Regions from separate parts of the Streptomyces sp. NPDC048142 genome, predicted to be linked through region 1. Evidence: riboswitches for the same ligand, from Rfam matches in the RefSeq annotation. Region 1 holds a riboswitch; each other region holds the start of a gene.
The links. A riboswitch is a leader RNA that binds a small molecule or an ion and turns the genes downstream of it on or off. The one in region 1 is predicted to bind cobalamin.
Positions count from the first base shown of each region.

Region 1 (4,173 bases):
GCCGTCCACACGGTCGCGTCGGACGCCAGGGCGGTGCCGTCGGCACACAACACCCGCATCGCTTCGACGGATTCGACGCTGGTGTGCTCCAGAACGGTGACACCCAGCCGGTCGCAGACCTGGCGCAGATGGCCGCAGGCTCCGGAGGAGAGCTGGGCGCCCAGCTCTCCGCGGGCGACCAGCGCCACCGACAGGCCGGGCCGGGATTCGGCGATCTCGGTGGCGGTCTCGATGCCGGTCAACCCGTCGCCGACAACCAGCACATTCACACCTTCGCCCCGCTTCTCCATGCTGTCCAGACGCTCGCGCAGGCGCAGTGCGGAAGGCCGGGCGGCGACGTCGAAGGCGTGCTCGGCCACGCCGGGGACACCGCGGTCGTCACCGTGGCTGCCCAGCGCGTGGACAAGCGTGTCGTAGCCGATCTCGCCACCGCCACCGCCACCGCCGCCGTCGGCATCGGCATCGGCATCGGCCACAGCGACGACTCGGCGCTCGGGGTCGATGGCCGTGACACGGGCCAGGCGCAGCCGTATCCCCGTGCCCGCGAAGACGTCGGCGAGCTGGGGGGCCTCGATCTCCTGGCCTGCCGCGAGCTGGTGCAGCCGCAGCCGCTGGACGAAGTCCGGCTCGGCGTTGACCACGGTGACCTCGGTGTCCTCCGGGGACAGCCGACGAACGAGGGTGCCGGCCGCGTAGGCCCCGGCGTAACCGGCGCCGAGGACGACGATGCGGTGCTTCATGTCTTGCTCCTGTCGGTTCGCTTGGCTCTCGTGAGTTTGAGCGGAACAGCGCCCCGATCCCTGACAGGAATGACGCGTGACGTGGGCCACAGGGCGGCGGAACATCGGCCGCCGATGCTCACCACACCCCGGGCAGCGCAGACAGCAGATGGCAGATGGCAGGTAGCAGGTAGCAGGCTCAGCTGACGAGGTGATCCGATGCCGAACCGACCGGCCCCGGACTACGGGCCGGACCCGGACTGCTGCGCACCCTGCGGCGGACGGGTGGACAGCGGTCACCACGGGTACGGGCGGAACCTCGCGACAGGCTCGTCGAAGGGATTTGTCCGCGGGCCACGCGCAGGTCATCCGCAGCTCAGGTGCCCCAAGGCCATCCGGCGACCGCCTGCTGGGGCTCGTCACACAGGTACGGGCCAGGTTGCTGTGGCTCGTCGCACAGGTGTGAGTCTGGCGTGGCCGGGGCCGGTTCTGCGATGCTTCGGTCCGTCAAGCGACGGCGGAACGAGGAAGCCGGTGAGATTCCGGCACGGTACCGCCACTGTGTAGGGGGAGCGACTCCGCCCATGGCCACCGCCCCATCCGGGGGCGGGAAGGCCGGAGAAGCTGTGATCCCGAGTCAGGAGACTCACGCCGTCGCACCTCGATGTACGGGGCGGATTTCCCCAGGAGAGGCGGTGGCACCTATGTGCCTGCGTGTGTATGGCGGCGACTTCGCGCTGCCCGTGGCCCATCGGGCCGGCCTGCCCGGCGTGACGCCCAGGCCCGTCCCTCCGGGCCCTGACGGCGTCCCGAGATCCTGACGGCCTCCTCGGATCCTGACGGCGTTCCGAGATCCTGACGGTCCCCTCGGGCCCTGACGATCACCTCCGATCCCGTCAGATCCCTCAGATCCCTCAGATCCCTCAGATCCCGTCGGCCATCTCAGATCCTGACGGGCACTCACATCCCGTCGGCCTCCTCCCTCTCAGCGGGTTTCCCTCCCGTACGCCGCATCACGCGCCCCGGAACGCCGGTGCGCGCTGTCCACGTATGCCACGCCACCAGGAGTCACCTTGTCCCTGCGATCCCTCACGCCCGGCCGCCGCCGGCAGGCCGCCGCGGCGGCCTTCCTCACCGCAGCCCTCGCGCTCACCGCGTGTGGTGGTGACTCCGACCGGCCCGCCGACGACAAGGCCGATGCCCAGGCGGCCGGGAAGGACTGCGTCAAGGACTTCGACCCGGCCAAGGACTACTTCCCGGACAAGTCGACGGTGCGGCACGCCGAGAACTTCACCCTCCGCTACGAGAAGAGCTACCAGGTCCTCACCGTCAAGGAGCCGTACCCCAAGGGCAAGCCCGAGTCGTACGTCCTGGTCAAATGCGGTGCGCCGAAGCCGAAACTGACCGGCGACCTGGCGAGCGCGCCGCAGGTGACCGTCCCCGTGAAGAGTCTGTACTCCGCCTCCACCACCCACCTGCCGCTGCTCACCGAGACGGGCACCCTGGACGTGCTGACCGGGGTGGCGAGCGTCGCGAACATCTCCTCCGCCCAGGTGATCGAGCGGGTGAAGGCCGGAAAGGTCACCGAGTACGCCAAGGACCGCACCCTCAACGCCGAGAGCGTCATCGGCGCCAAGCCGGACGTGCTGATGACCCAGGGCACCGACGACCCGCAGTACCCCAAGCTCCGCCGGGCCGGGATCGCCGTGGTCGCCAACGCCGAGTGGCTGGAGTCCAGTCCGCTCGGCCGCGCCGAGTGGGTCAAGGCGATGGCCGCGCTCACCGGGGCGGAGAAGCGCGCCGACAAGCTGTTCGGCACCATCGAGAGCGACTACCTCAAGGTCGCCGAGAAGGGCGCCCAGGTGATCAAGGCGGGCAAGCCCGTCGAGGTCCTGCCCGGCACGATGTACCAGGGCACCTGGTACATGCCCGCCGGAGGCAGCTACGCCGCCCGGCTGATCAAGGACGCGGGCGGCACCTACCCCTGGGCGGGCAAGCCGGGTACCGGCAACCTCCAGCTGAACTTCGAGGCCGTGTACGCCAAGGGCGGTGACGCCCCGGTCTGGCTCGCCCAGCAGGAGAAGTGGAAGTCAACCGCCGACGCCGTGAAGGCCGACAGCCGGTACGGACAGCTGGAGGCCCTCTCCGACGGCGCGGTCTGGTCGAACACCAAGGCGCTCGGCCCCAACGGTGGCAACGACTACTTCGAACGCGGTGTGCTGCGCCCCGACCTGGTCCTCGCCGACCTCTTCGCGCTGATGCACCCGGACCGGGCGAAGGACCACACCTTCACCTTCTACCAGCAGGTGCCCAGGGCGTGACGACGCACAAGACAACCCCACCGGCCGCCGCCACCCCGGACGCCGCTACCCCGGACGCCGAGGCGGTCGCCCCCACCCCTGCCGCCCAACCGGCCGCCGCCGCCCCGGACACCCCGCAGGCGGTACGGCCGAGGCGGCGTCTCGCCGTCGTCCTCACCCTCGCGGCAGGCACCGCCGCACTGTTCGTGCTCACCATCGCGACCGGGTCCCACCCGGTGCCGGTCACGGAGGTGGTGCGCGTCCTGTTCGGCGGCACCGCCGGCGACCCGAGGTGGACCGTGATCGTCGAGGAGGTCAGGCTGCCGCGCGCGCTGACCGCCGTCGCCGTCGGGGCCGCCCTCGCGGTGGCGGGCGTACAGATGCAGACGCTGTTCCGCAACGCGCTGGCCGACCCGTTCTCGCTCGGGGTGAGTTCGGGCGCCAGCATGGGCGTCGCCGCCGTGGTGGTCGGCACCGGCGGGGTCGCGGGCAGCTTCACGGGAGACCTGGCCGGGCTGGGGCGCGTGGGCGTCATCCTGGCCGCCTCGCTCGGCGCGGCCGCCGTACTCGCCCTCGTACTCCTCCTCTCGCGCTGGGTGCGGTCGGCGGTCACCCTGCTCGTCATCGGCGTCATGATCGGCTCGGCGGCCACCGCCGTGGTCAGCGTGATGCTCGTCTACGCCCAGCCCGAACGCGCCCAGCAGTTCGTCATGTGGGGCCTGGGCAGCTTCAGCTCCACCACCTGGCCCGACCTCCACGTGATGCTGCCCGTCATCGGCGCGGGGCTGCTGACCGCGCTGCTCACCGCCAAACGCCTCAACAGCCTGCTGCTCGGCGAGGACTACGCCCGCACCATGGGCCTGAACGTACGGCGCAGCCGCGATCTGGCGCTGCTCGGCACCTCGCTGCTGGCGGGCGCGGCGACCGCGTTCTGCGGCCCGATCGCCTTCCTGGGCCTGGCGGTGCCGCATCTGACCCGGGTGGCGCTGGGCACCTCCGACCACCGGGCGCTGATCCCGGCCTCCATGCTCGCGGGCGCGTTCCTCGCGCTGGCGTGCGCGTTGCTGAGCCAGCCGCCCGGATCGGACTCCGTACTGCCGCTGAACGCCATCACCTCGCTGTTCGGCGCCCCCGTGGTCATCACGTTCCTGATC
Region 1 covers NZ_JBIDBC010000016.1:139,655-143,827, reverse strand. Annotated here, with positions in the region: gene ACGF2Y_RS21340 (NAD(P)/FAD-dependent oxidoreductase) at 1-740, opposite strand, end outside; cobalamin riboswitch at 1,203-1,390, shown strand; gene ACGF2Y_RS21335 (ABC transporter substrate-binding protein) at 1,793-3,040, shown strand; gene ACGF2Y_RS21330 (FecCD family ABC transporter permease) at 3,037-4,173, shown strand, end outside.

Region 2 (4,173 bases), on a different contig from region 1:
GTACCTGCCCGAGGTGCCGGGTGTGTTCTTGCCGCCGATGAAATGGGTGAGCTCGCGAACCATGGAAGCCTGCTCCTGTCGGTGAGGTCGTCAGGTGGGATCGTCAGGTGAGGTCCGGGGATGGCGCGCGGCGGCACCGGCGCACGGCGCACCGTCGGTTCGGTGCGCGCGGGTGCGGAGGGGCCTGCCGTCGGGGACGCGAAGGGCGGGGGCCGTCAGGGGGCGGGGCAAACCGCTCGCCGGGACGGGCCTGCGGGGCCGTGGGTGCGGACCGGTGCCATGCGTGTCTGCTCCATCCTCGTGGAAACACGGAACATCCCGCGGCCGGTATCCTGACTCCCGGATCACCGCGCGTCCTCGTACCTTCCCAACGGCTGCTGCACCGTCAGTGGCATGTCCTGCGAGGACGAACTCCCCGGTCACAGTGGCGGGACCGCGCCGGAATCACACCGGCTTCCCTGACACCACGGGCCTTCGGGGCGGCCGGCTCCCTGCCGGTCACCCCTCTGCTCACGAACATATAGTTGGACGTCCTAGTAAGTCCACCCCGCCTCGCTCCTGGCATGATCGGCCGACATGAGCGACGCACCCCGCCACATCCTCGTCATCGGCATGGGAGCCGGCGACCCCGACCATCTGACCCTCGCCGCGGTGAAGGCCATGCGCCGGGCCGATGTCTTCTTCGTACTGGGCAAGGGCAAGGAGAAGGACGCGCTGACCCGGCTGCGACGGGACATCCTCGACGAACACCTGACCGGCCCCTACCGCGTCGTCGACGCCGAGGACCCGTGGCGGGACCGTACCCAGCAGGACAGCGGACGCTACGCCTCGGCGGTGCGCGACTGGCGCCACCGCCGTGCCGACGTCTGCGAACGCCTGATCTCCGAGGAGCTCGCCCCCGGGCAGTGCGGAGCCTTCCTGGTGTGGGGAGACCCGTCCCTGTACGACAGCACGCTCGCGATCCTGGACGACATCCGCGGCCGGGAAACGGTGGAATTCGGCCACACGGTGATCCCCGGCATCAGCAGCGTCTCGGCCCTCGCCGCCCGGCACCGGGTCACCCTGAACCGGGTCGGCCGCCCCATCCACATCACCCCCGGCCGGCGGCTCGCCCAGGGATTCCCCGAGGACTGCGACCTCGTCGTGATGCTCGACGGCCACGAGAGCTTCACCCAGCTGACGGGCAGGGGGTGGTGGATCCACTGGGGCGCCTACATCGGGACCCCGGACGAACTGCTCGTCTCCGGACCGCTCGACGAGGTGGCGGGCCGGATCAGCCGACTGCGCGCGGAGGCCCGCGAACGGCACGGCTGGATCATGGACACCTATCTGCTGCGCCAAGGTCCGGACGACACGGATGTCTCGGACGACCAGGGGGGTACCCCTCGTACGGGCGGCGCGGATCGTACGGGCGGCGCGGATCGTACGAACGGCTGAAAGGTCCGCGTCGAGGCGCGGGCGGCTCCGGCCGCCGCACCTCGTCGTCGGACCTGTGGGGTGTCAGTCGCGGGACTCGTGCGCCCGGATCACACCGAGCCCGTGTCCCAGGCTGGGGCATTCGGCGGTCAGGTCGCTGCCCCGTACCAGGTAGTCGTGCACGCGGCCGTCCGTCGGCCGCTCGACGGCGCGGTACAGCGTGCCGTTCACGGTGATCGTCCAGTCGTCGCCGTCCTGGGCCCACCCGACTGTCTTCTTCATCTGGCGTTTTCCGTTTCCTCGGTCGGCCTCGCCGCGGGTCGGCGGCCGTGTAGTGGGAAGAAGAACGGCTTGTGACGCTCTGTGGTTCCGCAGTCCCTACGCCATTCGGTTACATCTGTGTCACTGTCACGCCCAGTTGACGCGAACGACCTGACTGGCGGTCAGCGAGCCCTTGACGAACAGTCGAACGGACGGAGAACGTGCGCGGGCCCCGGCGACCGTCCGCCGCGGGGGCGTCCTCCCCGGCGCCGGGGAGGACGCACCGTGTCCCACATCACCGTCCGAAGGGTGAACAACGGTGTGCGCCGGACGGACGCCCCTTCTAGGCTGACCGGTGCAGCTGGTTCGCCCTGTCCGCCAGACAGGGTGTCGTAAGAGGGAACCCGGTGGAAATCCGGGACTGCCCCGCAGCGGTGAGTGGGAACGACCGCCGTCATACGCACTGGGCCCGGCCGGGTCTGGGAAGCGACGGCCATTAGGTGTGTGCCCCGGCAGACGTGCCCGCGAGTCCGAAGACCTGCCCGCTGCCCGCACGCGACCGTTCGCGTGCGGAGATCCCGGTGACCTCGTGGGCGGGTCGGCGTAACCGTCAGGCGGACGGACACGGTTCAACGTGTCCCGGGTGTCCGCCCGACGCGTCATCCCTTCGCGTCCGCGTCCCGTCCCGGGGTCTGCGACAACAGACACGCTCGCGAAGGAGAGTCACGTGACAGCGAAGCCCGCAGCCGCGGCAGCACGGGCCACCGTGTACGGCTACCCCCGCCAGGGCCGTAACCGTGAACTGAAGAAGGCCATCGAGGGCTACTGGAAGGGCCGCGTCGACGCGGACACCCTCCGGCGGACCGCCGCCGACCTGCGCCGGGGGACCTGGCAGCAGCTCGCCGAGGCCGGAGTCCACGACGTGCCGACCGGTGATTTCTCGTACTACGACCATGTCCTGGACACCAGCGTCATGGTCGGCGCTGTCCCCGAGCGGCACCGCGAAGCGATCCGTGCCGACGCCCTCGACGGCTACTTCGCCATGGCCCGCGGCACACAGGACGTCGCGCCGCTGGAGATGACGAAGTGGTTCGACACCAACTACCACTACCTGGTGCCCGAGCTGGGGCCGGACACGGTGTTCGCCGCCGACTCCGCCAAGCAGGTAGCGGAGTTCGGGGAAGCCCTCGCGCTCGGTCACACCCCGCGCCCGGTGCTCGTCGGCCCCGTCACCTACCTCCTGCTCGCCAAGGCGGCCCCGGGGGTGGCCGCGGACTTCGAGCCGCTGACCCTGCTGGACCGGTTGCTTCCCGTGTACGCCGAGGTCCTCGCCGACCTGCGGGCGGCGGGCGCGGAATGGGTGCAGCTGGATGAGCCCGCGCTCGTCCAGGACCGGACCCCGGCCGAGCTGAACGCCGCCGCCCGCGCCTACCGCGAGCTCGGCGGACTCACCGACCGGCCGAAGGTGCTGGTCGCCTCCTACTTCGGGCGGCTCGGCGAGGCGCTGCCGGTCCTGGCCAAGGCCCCCGTCGACGGGCTGGCGCTCGACTTCACCGAGTCCGGCGCCGGGAACCTCGACGATCTCGCGGCGGCCGGCGGGCTGCCCGGCAAGCGCCTGGTCGCCGGTGTCGTCAACGGCCGGAACATCTGGATCAACGACTACGAGAAGTCGCTCGCCACCCTCGGCACCCTCCTCGGCCTCGCCGACCGGGTCGACGTCTCCGCCTCCTGCTCCCTGCTGCACGTCCCGCTGGACGCGGACGCCGAGCGCGACCTCGACCCGCAGATCGCCCGCTGGCTCGCCTTCGCCAAGCAGAAGACCGAGGAGATCGTCGTCCTGGCCCGAGGCCTGGGCGGCGGCACGGACACCATCACGGCCGAACTCGCCGCCAACCGCGCAGACCTGGCCTCCCGCGCCGGTGCCGCGCTCACCCGCGACCCGGCGGTACGGGCCCGTACGGCGGCCATCACCGACGCGGACGGCCGCCGCTCACAGCCGTACACCGAGCGCTCCGCCGCCCAGCGCGCCCACCTCGGGCTGCCGCTGCTGCCGACGACCACCATCGGCTCGTTCCCGCAGACCACCGAACTGCGCACCGCACGCGCGGACCTGCGTGCGGGACGGATCGACCGAGCCGGGTACGAGGAGCGCATCAAGGACGAGATCCGCGAGGTGCTGTCCTTCCAGGAGAAGGCCGGACTGGACGTCCTGGTGCACGGCGAGCCCGAACGCAACGACATGGTGCAGTACTTCGCCGAGCGGCTCACCGGATACCTCGCCACCCAGCACGGCTGGGTGCAGTCCTACGGCACCCGTTACGTCCGCCCGCCGGTCCTCGCGGGCGACATCTCGCGCCCCGAGCCGATGACGGTGCGCTGGACCACGTACGCGCAGTCGCTGACCGAGCGGCCCGTCAAGGGCATGCTCACCGGCCCGGTCACCATGCTCGCCTGGTCCTTCGTCCGTGACGACCAGCCGCTCGGCGACACCGCACG
Region 2 covers NZ_JBIDBC010000049.1:28,503-32,675, forward strand. Annotated here, with positions in the region: gene ACGF2Y_RS34670 (CoA-acylating methylmalonate-semialdehyde dehydrogenase) at 1-63, opposite strand, end outside; cobalamin riboswitch at 305-484, opposite strand; gene cobF (precorrin-6A synthase (deacetylating)) at 577-1,437, shown strand; gene ACGF2Y_RS34680 (hypothetical protein) at 1,501-1,698, opposite strand; cobalamin riboswitch at 2,023-2,238, shown strand; gene metE (5-methyltetrahydropteroyltriglutamate--homocysteine S-methyltransferase) at 2,405-4,173, shown strand, end outside.
Region 2: linked by a shared signal. The riboswitch ahead of metE (5-methyltetrahydropteroyltriglutamate--homocysteine S-methyltransferase) and the one ahead of ACGF2Y_RS21335 (ABC transporter substrate-binding protein) in region 1 are both predicted to bind cobalamin.

Region 3 (4,173 bases), on a different contig from region 1:
GGTGCTGCCGCCGAGGGTGTGGCTGAGCAGCAGCACCAGGGCGAACGAGAGGAGCGCCCCGGCGAACGCCCCGGCCGACAGCGACACCGCTCCCCCGCCGACCCCGAGGACGACCACCACGACCGCCCCGGTCGAGGCTCCGGAGGAGACGCCGAGGACGAAGGGGTCGGCGAGGGGGTTGCGCAGCAGGGACTGCATCACCGTGCCGCACACCGCGAGGCCCGCGCCGCACACGGCGGCGAGGAGGGTGCGGGGCATGCGGAGGTTCCAGATGATGCCGTCCCGGATCGGGCTGAGGTCCGAAGCGCCGAACCCGAGGTGCGCGGCGACGGCGGACCAGACGTCGGGCACGGAGATCCGGGCGGGCCCGATGGTCACGGCGACCGCGACGGAGAGCAGCAGGAGCAGGACGCCGCCGGCCCAGAGCAGCACGGCGAGCGGGCCGCCGCTCCACACCGGGCCCGGCGGCACGGCGAGCGGAAGCACCGGCCGGTCCTCGGCGTCAGGCACCGACCGGCCCTCCGTCTCCCGCACCGGCCGGTTCCCGCCGTTCACCCCGCGAGCCCGAACTCGCGGAGTCCGGCCGCGACGCGCTCCAGGCCCTCGACGGTCCGGATGGTGGGGTTCATGGCCTGGCCGCTGAGCAGCACGTAGCGGCGGTTCTTGACGGCGTCCATCTTCTTCGTGACCGGGTTGGACTCCAGGAACTCGATCTTCTTCTCGGCGCTCTCGGCGGTCTGTATCGTGCGGCTCAGGTCGCCGATGACCAGGACGTCGGGGTTGCGGTCGGCGACGGTCTCCCAGCTGACCTGGGGCCATTCGTCGTGGGTGTCGTCGAAGACGTTCTTCGCGCCGAGTTCCTTGGTGATGACGCCGGGGGCGCCGCAACAGCCCGCGAGGTAGGGGGCCTTGGAGTCGGAGAACCAGTAGAGGAGAGAGGCGTCCGACGCGTCGATGCCGTCGGTGGCCTTGTCCACCCGCGCCCGGAGCTTCTTCACCAGGGCGTCACCGCGCTCGGGGACCCCGAACACCTCGGCCAGTTCACGGACTTCCGTGTAGACGCTGTCCATCGTCAGCGGCGCGGTACGGGCTCCGTCGCCGCCGCCGCTGTTGTCCTTGCCGGTGCAGTCGGCGGGCGAGATGTAGGTGGGGACGCCGAGCTTCTCGAACTGTTCGCGGGGGGCGACGCCGCCCTTGGCGAGGGTCGAGGCGAAGGAGGCGGAGACGAAGTCGGGCTCCTTGTCGAGGACCTTCTCCGAGGAGGGCCGGTTGTCCGATATCCGCTCGACTCCGGCGTTGGCCTTCTCCAGGCCCTTCATGACCGGGTCGCTCCAGGTGGCGGTGGCGGCCAGCCGGTCGGCGAGGCCCAGCGAGAGGAGGATCTCGGTCGAGCCCTGGTCGACGGAGACGGCCCGTTCGGGCGGGGCCTTCACGGTGACGGTGCGTCCGCAGTTCTTGAGCGTGAGCGGAAACCCGTCGGCTTGGCCGCCCTCGGCGGCCGTGGTGCTCCCGTCGCCGCCGCAGGCGGTCAGCAGGAGGAGTCCCGCCGCGAGCAGGGCGGCGGTACGTATCGGGGCGGGGGCGGCCGTGGACAGCACGAAGGACCTCTGTGTCTCTGGGCCCAGCCGCGGAGCCCGTCGTACGGTTCCCGTGCCCCGGTGCGGGGCGCGGGCGCCAGCAGGTCTTCGGACTCGGGTTCGTCCGGACGGGACGCCTTCCCGGAACACCTGGGTGCTCCAGTGGCCGTGGCCCCGCCCGTCGCCCTCACCGCTGCGCGTCAGTTCCGGGTTCGCACCGGATTCCCTGACCCCGTCGCTGGGGTTCGACTGGCCCCGGCAAGCTATCACGCGTCTTCGCGCGGATCGGGGCCGGTGCGGCGGCCGCTGTTCGCGGGCCGGTGCGGCGCGGGATCGGCCCGCCCGCACCGGCCCGGAGGATCCGCCGGGGCCACGGAGCCCGTACGTTGCGGAGCCCGAAGGTTTACGCGGCCCGAGAGCTGCGCGGCCCGAGGGCTACGGAGCCTGGAGGGCGATCACCGCGTTCTGGCCGCCGAAGCCGAAGGAGTGGCTGACGGCCCGCCGTACGGGCACCTCGCGCGGCAGCTTGGTGACGCAGTCGATGTCGAACCCGGGCGCGGGGGCGTCCAGGTTCGCGATCGGGGGGACGACCCCGTGCTGGAGCGTGAGGATCGTCAGGCCCACCTCGATGGCGCCGGCTGCCCCCATGCAGTGGCCCAGTACGCCCTTGGGGGCGGTGACGGGCGGCCGGTGCGGATAGGCCCGGCCGATGAGGGCGGCCTCGGTGGCGTCGTTGAGCGGGGTAGACGTCCCGTGCGCGTTGACGTGGTCGACGTCCTCGGCCTGCCAGCCCGCGTCGCGCAGCGCGGCGTCGACGGCCGCCCGTGCGACGTCCCCGGAGGGGTGGGGGCTGGTGGGGTGGTGGGCGTCGGTGGTGGCGCCGGTGCCCGCGATCAGCGCCCGGGGGGAGGCTCCTCTGGCACGGGCGTCCTCGGCCCGCTCCAGGACCATGACGGCCGCACCCTCGCCCATGACGATCCCGGCCCGGTCGGCGGCGAAGGGGCGGCAGAGGCGGGCGGGGTCGCCGTCCCGCAGTGCTGCCGCTCCGGAGCGGGCGAAGCCGGTCATGGCGACCGGGAACACGATCGACTCGGTGGCCCCGGCGATGGCGATGTCGCAGTGGCCCAGCGTCAGCATGTCCCGGGCCACCGACAGCGCGGTCACCCCGGACGAACAGGCCGTGCACGGGGCCAGGCTGGGTCCGGTGGCCTTCATCCGGATGGCGATCTCGGCCGCGGGCATGTTCGGGATGGTCAGCAGGATGCCCGAGGGCGAGGTGGCCTCCGGGCCGCGCCGCTCCAGGGCGACGGCCTGTTCGGTGAGTCCGGCGGATCCTCCGCTGCTGGTGCCGACCACGACGGCGACCCGGGCGCCGTCCCAGTGCTCCGGATCGAGCCCGGCGTCGGCGACCGCCTCCCGGGCGGCCAGCACGGCGAACTTGACGTACCGGCCCATCCGGAACGCGGTCCGGCCGCCGACCGCTTCGTCGAGGTCGATGCCGGAGACCGTGCAGGCGAAGTCGACGGCGCAGCCCCGCAGTTCGGGGACGGTGCGGGCGGGCGACTCCCCGGCGCACACGCCGTCCCAGGTGGTGGCGGTGGTGTGGCCGACCGGGGTGATCATGCCCAGCCCGGTGACGGCGATGGCGGGTCGCTTCATCGGGTGTTGCTCACCGGCACCGTGGCCTCGGCCGCCGCGCTGCCGACGGCCGCGTCGATGTACACGGAGATGTCGGCCAGCGTGGCGTCCTTGTAGAGCTTCTCCGAGTCGGCGTCGACGCCGAGGGTCTCCTTGATGATGACGGCGAACTCGGCGACCGCGAGGGAGTCCATCTCCAGGCTGTCCATGGTGGACTCCGGCAGGATCTCGGCGCCGGGCACCTTGAACGTCCCGGTCAGCACCTCGGTGATCTTGGGGTGGATGGTCTTCATGGTGATTCCTCTCATCGGCATCTCATCGGCTCGGCTCTTCCTGCGCGGCGGGTGGCCGAACGCAGCGACCCACCGCCCGAAGTAACTGGATGACGATCTTCCGGTTACGCCCTGGGGCGAACCGATTCGTCTACGCTCACCTGCGGCTTCTCGAACCATCGGGAGAGGATCGAGGTGGTTCCCCAGTACGCCAGCAGGACCCCGCGGGTGCTGAGCGCCGCCACCTTCTCGCGCAGCGGGCGCCTCCTGCTGCCGCAGACGGGCCGCCGGAACTCCGCCGCGCGGCCCCGGATTCCCGCCCTGCGGCCCCGGTGCCAGGCTCCCTCGGGGTCGTCGTAGACCTCCGCGTAGCCGGGTCCGGCGATCGGCCAGTCCGACATCAGGCGCTCGGGAAGCGCGAAGGACTCGACCAGGGCGGGGGTGTGGGCGGCCACGGTGGTGATCGCCTCCTCCAGCGTGGCGGGCAGAAAGGTGACCTGATCGGCGGTCAGCCGTCCGGAGGCGAGCAGGTCGCCGCTGTTGCGGGCGATCCACTGGAGCGCGAAGAGCCTGCGCAGCTCGGTCAGCCGTTCGCGCGCCTCGCCCTCGGGCAGGGAGGCGACGGCGTCGGCGTACGCCTCTTCGGCCTGCCGGTAGGCGTAGGCCTCGACGCCGCGCAGCGCGGC
Region 3 covers NZ_JBIDBC010000013.1:126,072-130,244, reverse strand. Annotated here, with positions in the region: gene ACGF2Y_RS18860 (FecCD family ABC transporter permease) at 1-486, opposite strand, end outside; gene ACGF2Y_RS18855 (ABC transporter substrate-binding protein) at 552-1,598, opposite strand; cobalamin riboswitch at 1,659-1,846, opposite strand; gene ACGF2Y_RS18850 (beta-ketoacyl-[acyl-carrier-protein] synthase family protein) at 2,013-3,236, opposite strand; gene ACGF2Y_RS18845 (acyl carrier protein) at 3,233-3,508, opposite strand; gene ACGF2Y_RS18840 (acyl-CoA dehydrogenase) at 3,613-4,173, opposite strand, start outside.
Region 3: linked by a shared signal. The riboswitch ahead of ACGF2Y_RS18855 (ABC transporter substrate-binding protein) and the one ahead of ACGF2Y_RS21335 (ABC transporter substrate-binding protein) in region 1 are both predicted to bind cobalamin.

Region 4 (4,173 bases), on a different contig from region 1:
AGCGGGCGGGCCAGGGTGAGGAGTACGGCGGTGCCGATGACCAGGGTGACCGCGGGGAGCGCGAGCATGTCCCAGCGGGCCGCGCCGAGGCCGCCGAGGGTCCAGTAGAGGACTTCCTGGAGGTGGTCGGCGCGGGCGGAGGTGACCAGGATCAGGCTGGTCAGGGCGGAGAGGATGTAGGAGACGGCGACCCCGGCGAGGACGAGCCGGTTGGTGGTGAGGCCGCCTCCGCCGCGCGCCAGGGTGTAGACGAGCAGCAGCGAGAGCAGCGCGCCGGCGAAGGCGGCGGCGGGGATGGTGACGGTGGTGGCGAGGGTGGCGCCGATGCCGAGGACGATCACGAGGACCGCGCCGGTGGAGGCCCCGGAGGAGACGCCGAGGAGGAACGGGTCGGCGAGCTGGTTGCGTACGAGGGCCTGGAGGACGGTGCCGATGACGGCGAGTCCGGCGCCGACGACGATGCCGAGCAGCACGCGGGGCAGCCGGACGTCCAGGACGATCGTGCGGAAGGGGCTCGCCTCCGCCCGCCCGGTCAGGATGTCGAGGACCTGGCCGGGCGGGATGCGGACGGAGCCGAGGGCGAGGGCGGCGATCACGGCGGCGGCGAGGAGCGCGGCGAGGACGCCGAGCACCAGGGTGTAGCGGAGCAGCCGCCGCGGTGCGGGGGTACGGCAGCTCACGGGGTGGTGGCCGCCGGGTGGAGCTGGGCCGCGAGCTTCTCGACGGCGGCGGGGACGCGGACGCCGAGGACCGCGTCGGAGAGCGGCATGACCGCGAAGCGCTTGTTCTTGATGGCGGGGACGTCGGCGAGGGCCGGGTCGGTCAGGAGGCGCTTCTTCTTCTGTTCGACGGTGGTGGCGCCGTAGTCGTAGATCACGATGGCTTCGGGCCCCCGGGCGACGACGTTCTCCCAGGAGGCGTCACCGAAGGGCTTGTCGAGGTCGGCGAAGACGTTGGTGCCACCGGCCCGCTCGATCAGTTCGTTGCCGATGCCCTCGCCGCCCGCGGTGAAGGCGGTCTTGTCGCCGCTGTCGTAGACGAAGACGGAGACGGGCTTCAGGCCGGCGAGCTTCTTCGCGGTGGCGGCGTTGTCGGCCTTGGCCTGCTTGATCCAGGCCTCGGCGCGGTCGGCGACGCCGAAGGTGCGGCCGACCTCGCGGACCTCCTCGTAGAGGGTGTCCATGGGCTGGTCGCCCTCGGTGCAGCTCTCGGCGTTGAGCCGGGTCTCGATGCCGGACTTCTTGAACGCTTCGCGGCTGCGGCCGTCGCCGGCGGTGAAGGCGCTGCTGTAGCCGCCGTAGACGAAGTCGGGGTTGGTGGCGAGGACCTGCTCGTAGGAGGGGTACTCCTTGGCGATGACCGGGACGGAGGCGTAGTCCTTCGCGTACTTCGGCAGGACCTGGTCGTCGAGGTAGGCGGTGCCGACGAGGGACTTCGCCAGGCCCAGTTCCAGCATGATCTCGGTGACGTGCTGGTTCATGGTGACCACGCGCTTCGGCGGGGCCTGATACGTCGTGGTGACACCGCAGTTCTTGACGGTGTACGGGAATCCGTCGCTCTTCGCCGCGGCCTTGTCCCCGGTGGCGGCGTCGCCGTCCGGGGAGGAGCAGGCGGTGAGGGCGAGCGGGAGCAGCACGGCGGCGGCTATGAGCGCGGGGGTGCGCCGGGACATGGCGAGGCCTCTCCGGGGGATTTCCGCGTCCCCTGGTCGATGCGGAAAGGCGGCGGGCCAGTTCCTGGCTTCCGGGCCGCCCTCCGGTGCGATGTCGTCCGTTTGAGGAGTCGTCCGCGTGGGAGGGGGCCCGGTCACAGTGGCGGGACCGTGCCGGATTCGCACCGGCTTCCTGGTTCCTGCTGCCTTGATCGGGTCTGGGGGCAGTGTGCCAGACCCGTGCGGCGGCCCGGCGGTCCGCCCGGGGTTCAGTACGCCTCGACGACCCGCACGTCTTCCTCGGTGATCTCGCCGTCCACGATGCGGTACGAGCGGAACTGGAAAGGGCCCGCGCCGTCGGTGTCGGCGGTGGAGACGAGGACGTAGTGGGCGCCGGGTTCGTTGGCGTACGTGAGGTCGGTGCGGGAGGGGTAGGCCTCGGTCGCCGTGTGCGAGTGGTAGACGACCACGGGCTCCTCGTCGCGGTCGTCCATCTCGCGGTAGAGCTTGAGGAGGTCGGCGGAGTCGAACTCGTAGAACGTGGGCGAGCGGGCGGCGTTGAGCATGGGGATGAAGCGCTCGGGGCGGTCCGTCCCGGCCGGGCCCGCGACCACTCCGCACGCCTCGTCGGGGTGGTCGGCGCGGGAGTGGGCGACGATCTGGTCGTAGAGCGTCTGGGTGATGGTCAGCATGGCGCCAGGATATGCAAGGGGCCCCCGCGTACCGGTGGGTGGTACGCGGGGGCCCGCATGCTGGACGCCGTCGGCCGTTGGGGCGGCCGGGGGCGGTCCGGGGAGGAGGGCGGTCGTGGGGCCCGCCCTCGGGGTCAGTGGGTGCCGGAGGTGGTCTTCCGCGGGGTGCGCGCCTGGATCACCCGGTAGGAGACGAAGAGGAGGAGCGCCCACAGGGGTGCGCAGTAGAGCGAGATCCTGGCGTCCTCGTCGATCGCCATCATCACGATGACCATGCCGATGAACAGGAGCGCGAACCAGCTGGTGTACGGGGCTCCGGGGGCCTTGAACGAGGACTGCGGGAGCAGGCCCGCGTCGGCGAGGCGGCGGTAGCGGATCTGGCTGAGCAGGATCATGATCCAGGCCCACATGCCGGAGATGGTCGCGAAGGAGACGACGTAGGTGAACGCCTCGCCCGGCCACTGGTAGTTGATCCACACGCCGACGAGCATCAGGGCGGCGGAGAAGGTGGTGCCGAGGAGCGGCAGGCCGTTCTTCGTCAGCTTGGTGAAGGCGCGGGGGCCCTGGCCGTTGAGGGCGAGGTCCCGGAGCATACGGCCGGTGGAGTACATGCCGGAGTTGCAGGAGGAGAGCGCCGCGGTGAGGACGACGAAGTTGACGACGGCGGCGCCGACGCCGAAACCCATCTCCTCGAAGGCCTTCACGAACGGGGAGACGCCGGGCTTGAAGGTGGACCACGGCACGACGGAGAGGATCATGATCAGCGCGCCGACGTAGAACACGGCGATGCGCCACGGCACGGTGTTGATGGCCTTGGGCAGCACGGTCTCGGGGTCCTTGGACTCTCCGGCGGTGACGCCGACGAGTTCCACGGCGAGGAAGGCGAACATGACGATCTGGAGCGTCATGAGCGTGCCGGTGATGCCGTTGGGGAAGAAGCCGCCGTCGTTCCAGAGGTTGGAGACGCTCGCGGTGTCGCCGGCGTCGGAGAACCCGACGGTGAGGACGCCCGCGCAGATCAGGATCATGCCGATGATCGCGGTGACCTTGACCATGGAGAACCAGAACTCCAGCTCGCCGAAGAGCTTCACGGAGATCAGGTTGGCGCCGTACAGGATGAGGGTGAACACCAGGGCGGACAGCCACTGCGGAATGTTCCACCAGTACGTCATATAGGTGGCGGCGGCGGTGACTTCGGTGATGCCGGTGACGACCCAGAAGAGCCAGTAGGTCCAGCCGGTGACGAATCCGAAGAACGGTCCGAGGAATTCCCGGGCGTACTCCGAGAAGGAGCCGGAGACCGGGCGGTACATCAGGAGTTCGCCCAGTGCCCGCATGATGAAGAAGATGACCAGGCCCGCGATGACGTAGGCCAGGACGATGCTGGGTCCGGCCCGGTCGATGGCTTTGCCCGCGCCGAGGAAGAGCCCGGTGCCGATGGCTCCGCCGATGGCGATCATCTGAATCTGACGGGCTCCCAGACCGCGCTGGTATCCCCCGCCGTCGGCCCCGGCAGCCCCGTCGGCCCCGGCGTCGCCGCCGGGCCGGCCCTTGTCGACCTGTCCTTCGTCGACCTGCGCCGATGTCATGGTGGTGCGCCTTTCTCCACGCCGATCCGCGCCGTACAAGGCTGCGGATCAGGTCCTGATCCCCCCGGATATGGATGGAGTGCCACCGGCGTTCGGCCGGTCTGTGGCGCCCCCGGGGACAGGGGTGACGTCCCCGGGCGGTCGTGAAGATTTATCACGACCGCCAGGGGACACCGTGGGACATTCTGTGGCGCATACCACAGCGAAAGCGGGCAAGAGGTTTGATTCGGCAGAAAAGGGC
Region 4 covers NZ_JBIDBC010000008.1:136,334-140,506, forward strand. Annotated here, with positions in the region: gene ACGF2Y_RS13405 (FecCD family ABC transporter permease) at 1-680, opposite strand, end outside; gene ACGF2Y_RS13410 (ABC transporter substrate-binding protein) at 677-1,672, opposite strand; cobalamin riboswitch at 1,731-1,850, opposite strand; gene ACGF2Y_RS13415 (Mov34/MPN/PAD-1 family protein) at 1,921-2,343, opposite strand; gene ACGF2Y_RS13420 (amino acid permease) at 2,478-3,932, opposite strand.
Region 4: linked by a shared signal. The riboswitch ahead of ACGF2Y_RS13410 (ABC transporter substrate-binding protein) and the one ahead of ACGF2Y_RS21335 (ABC transporter substrate-binding protein) in region 1 are both predicted to bind cobalamin.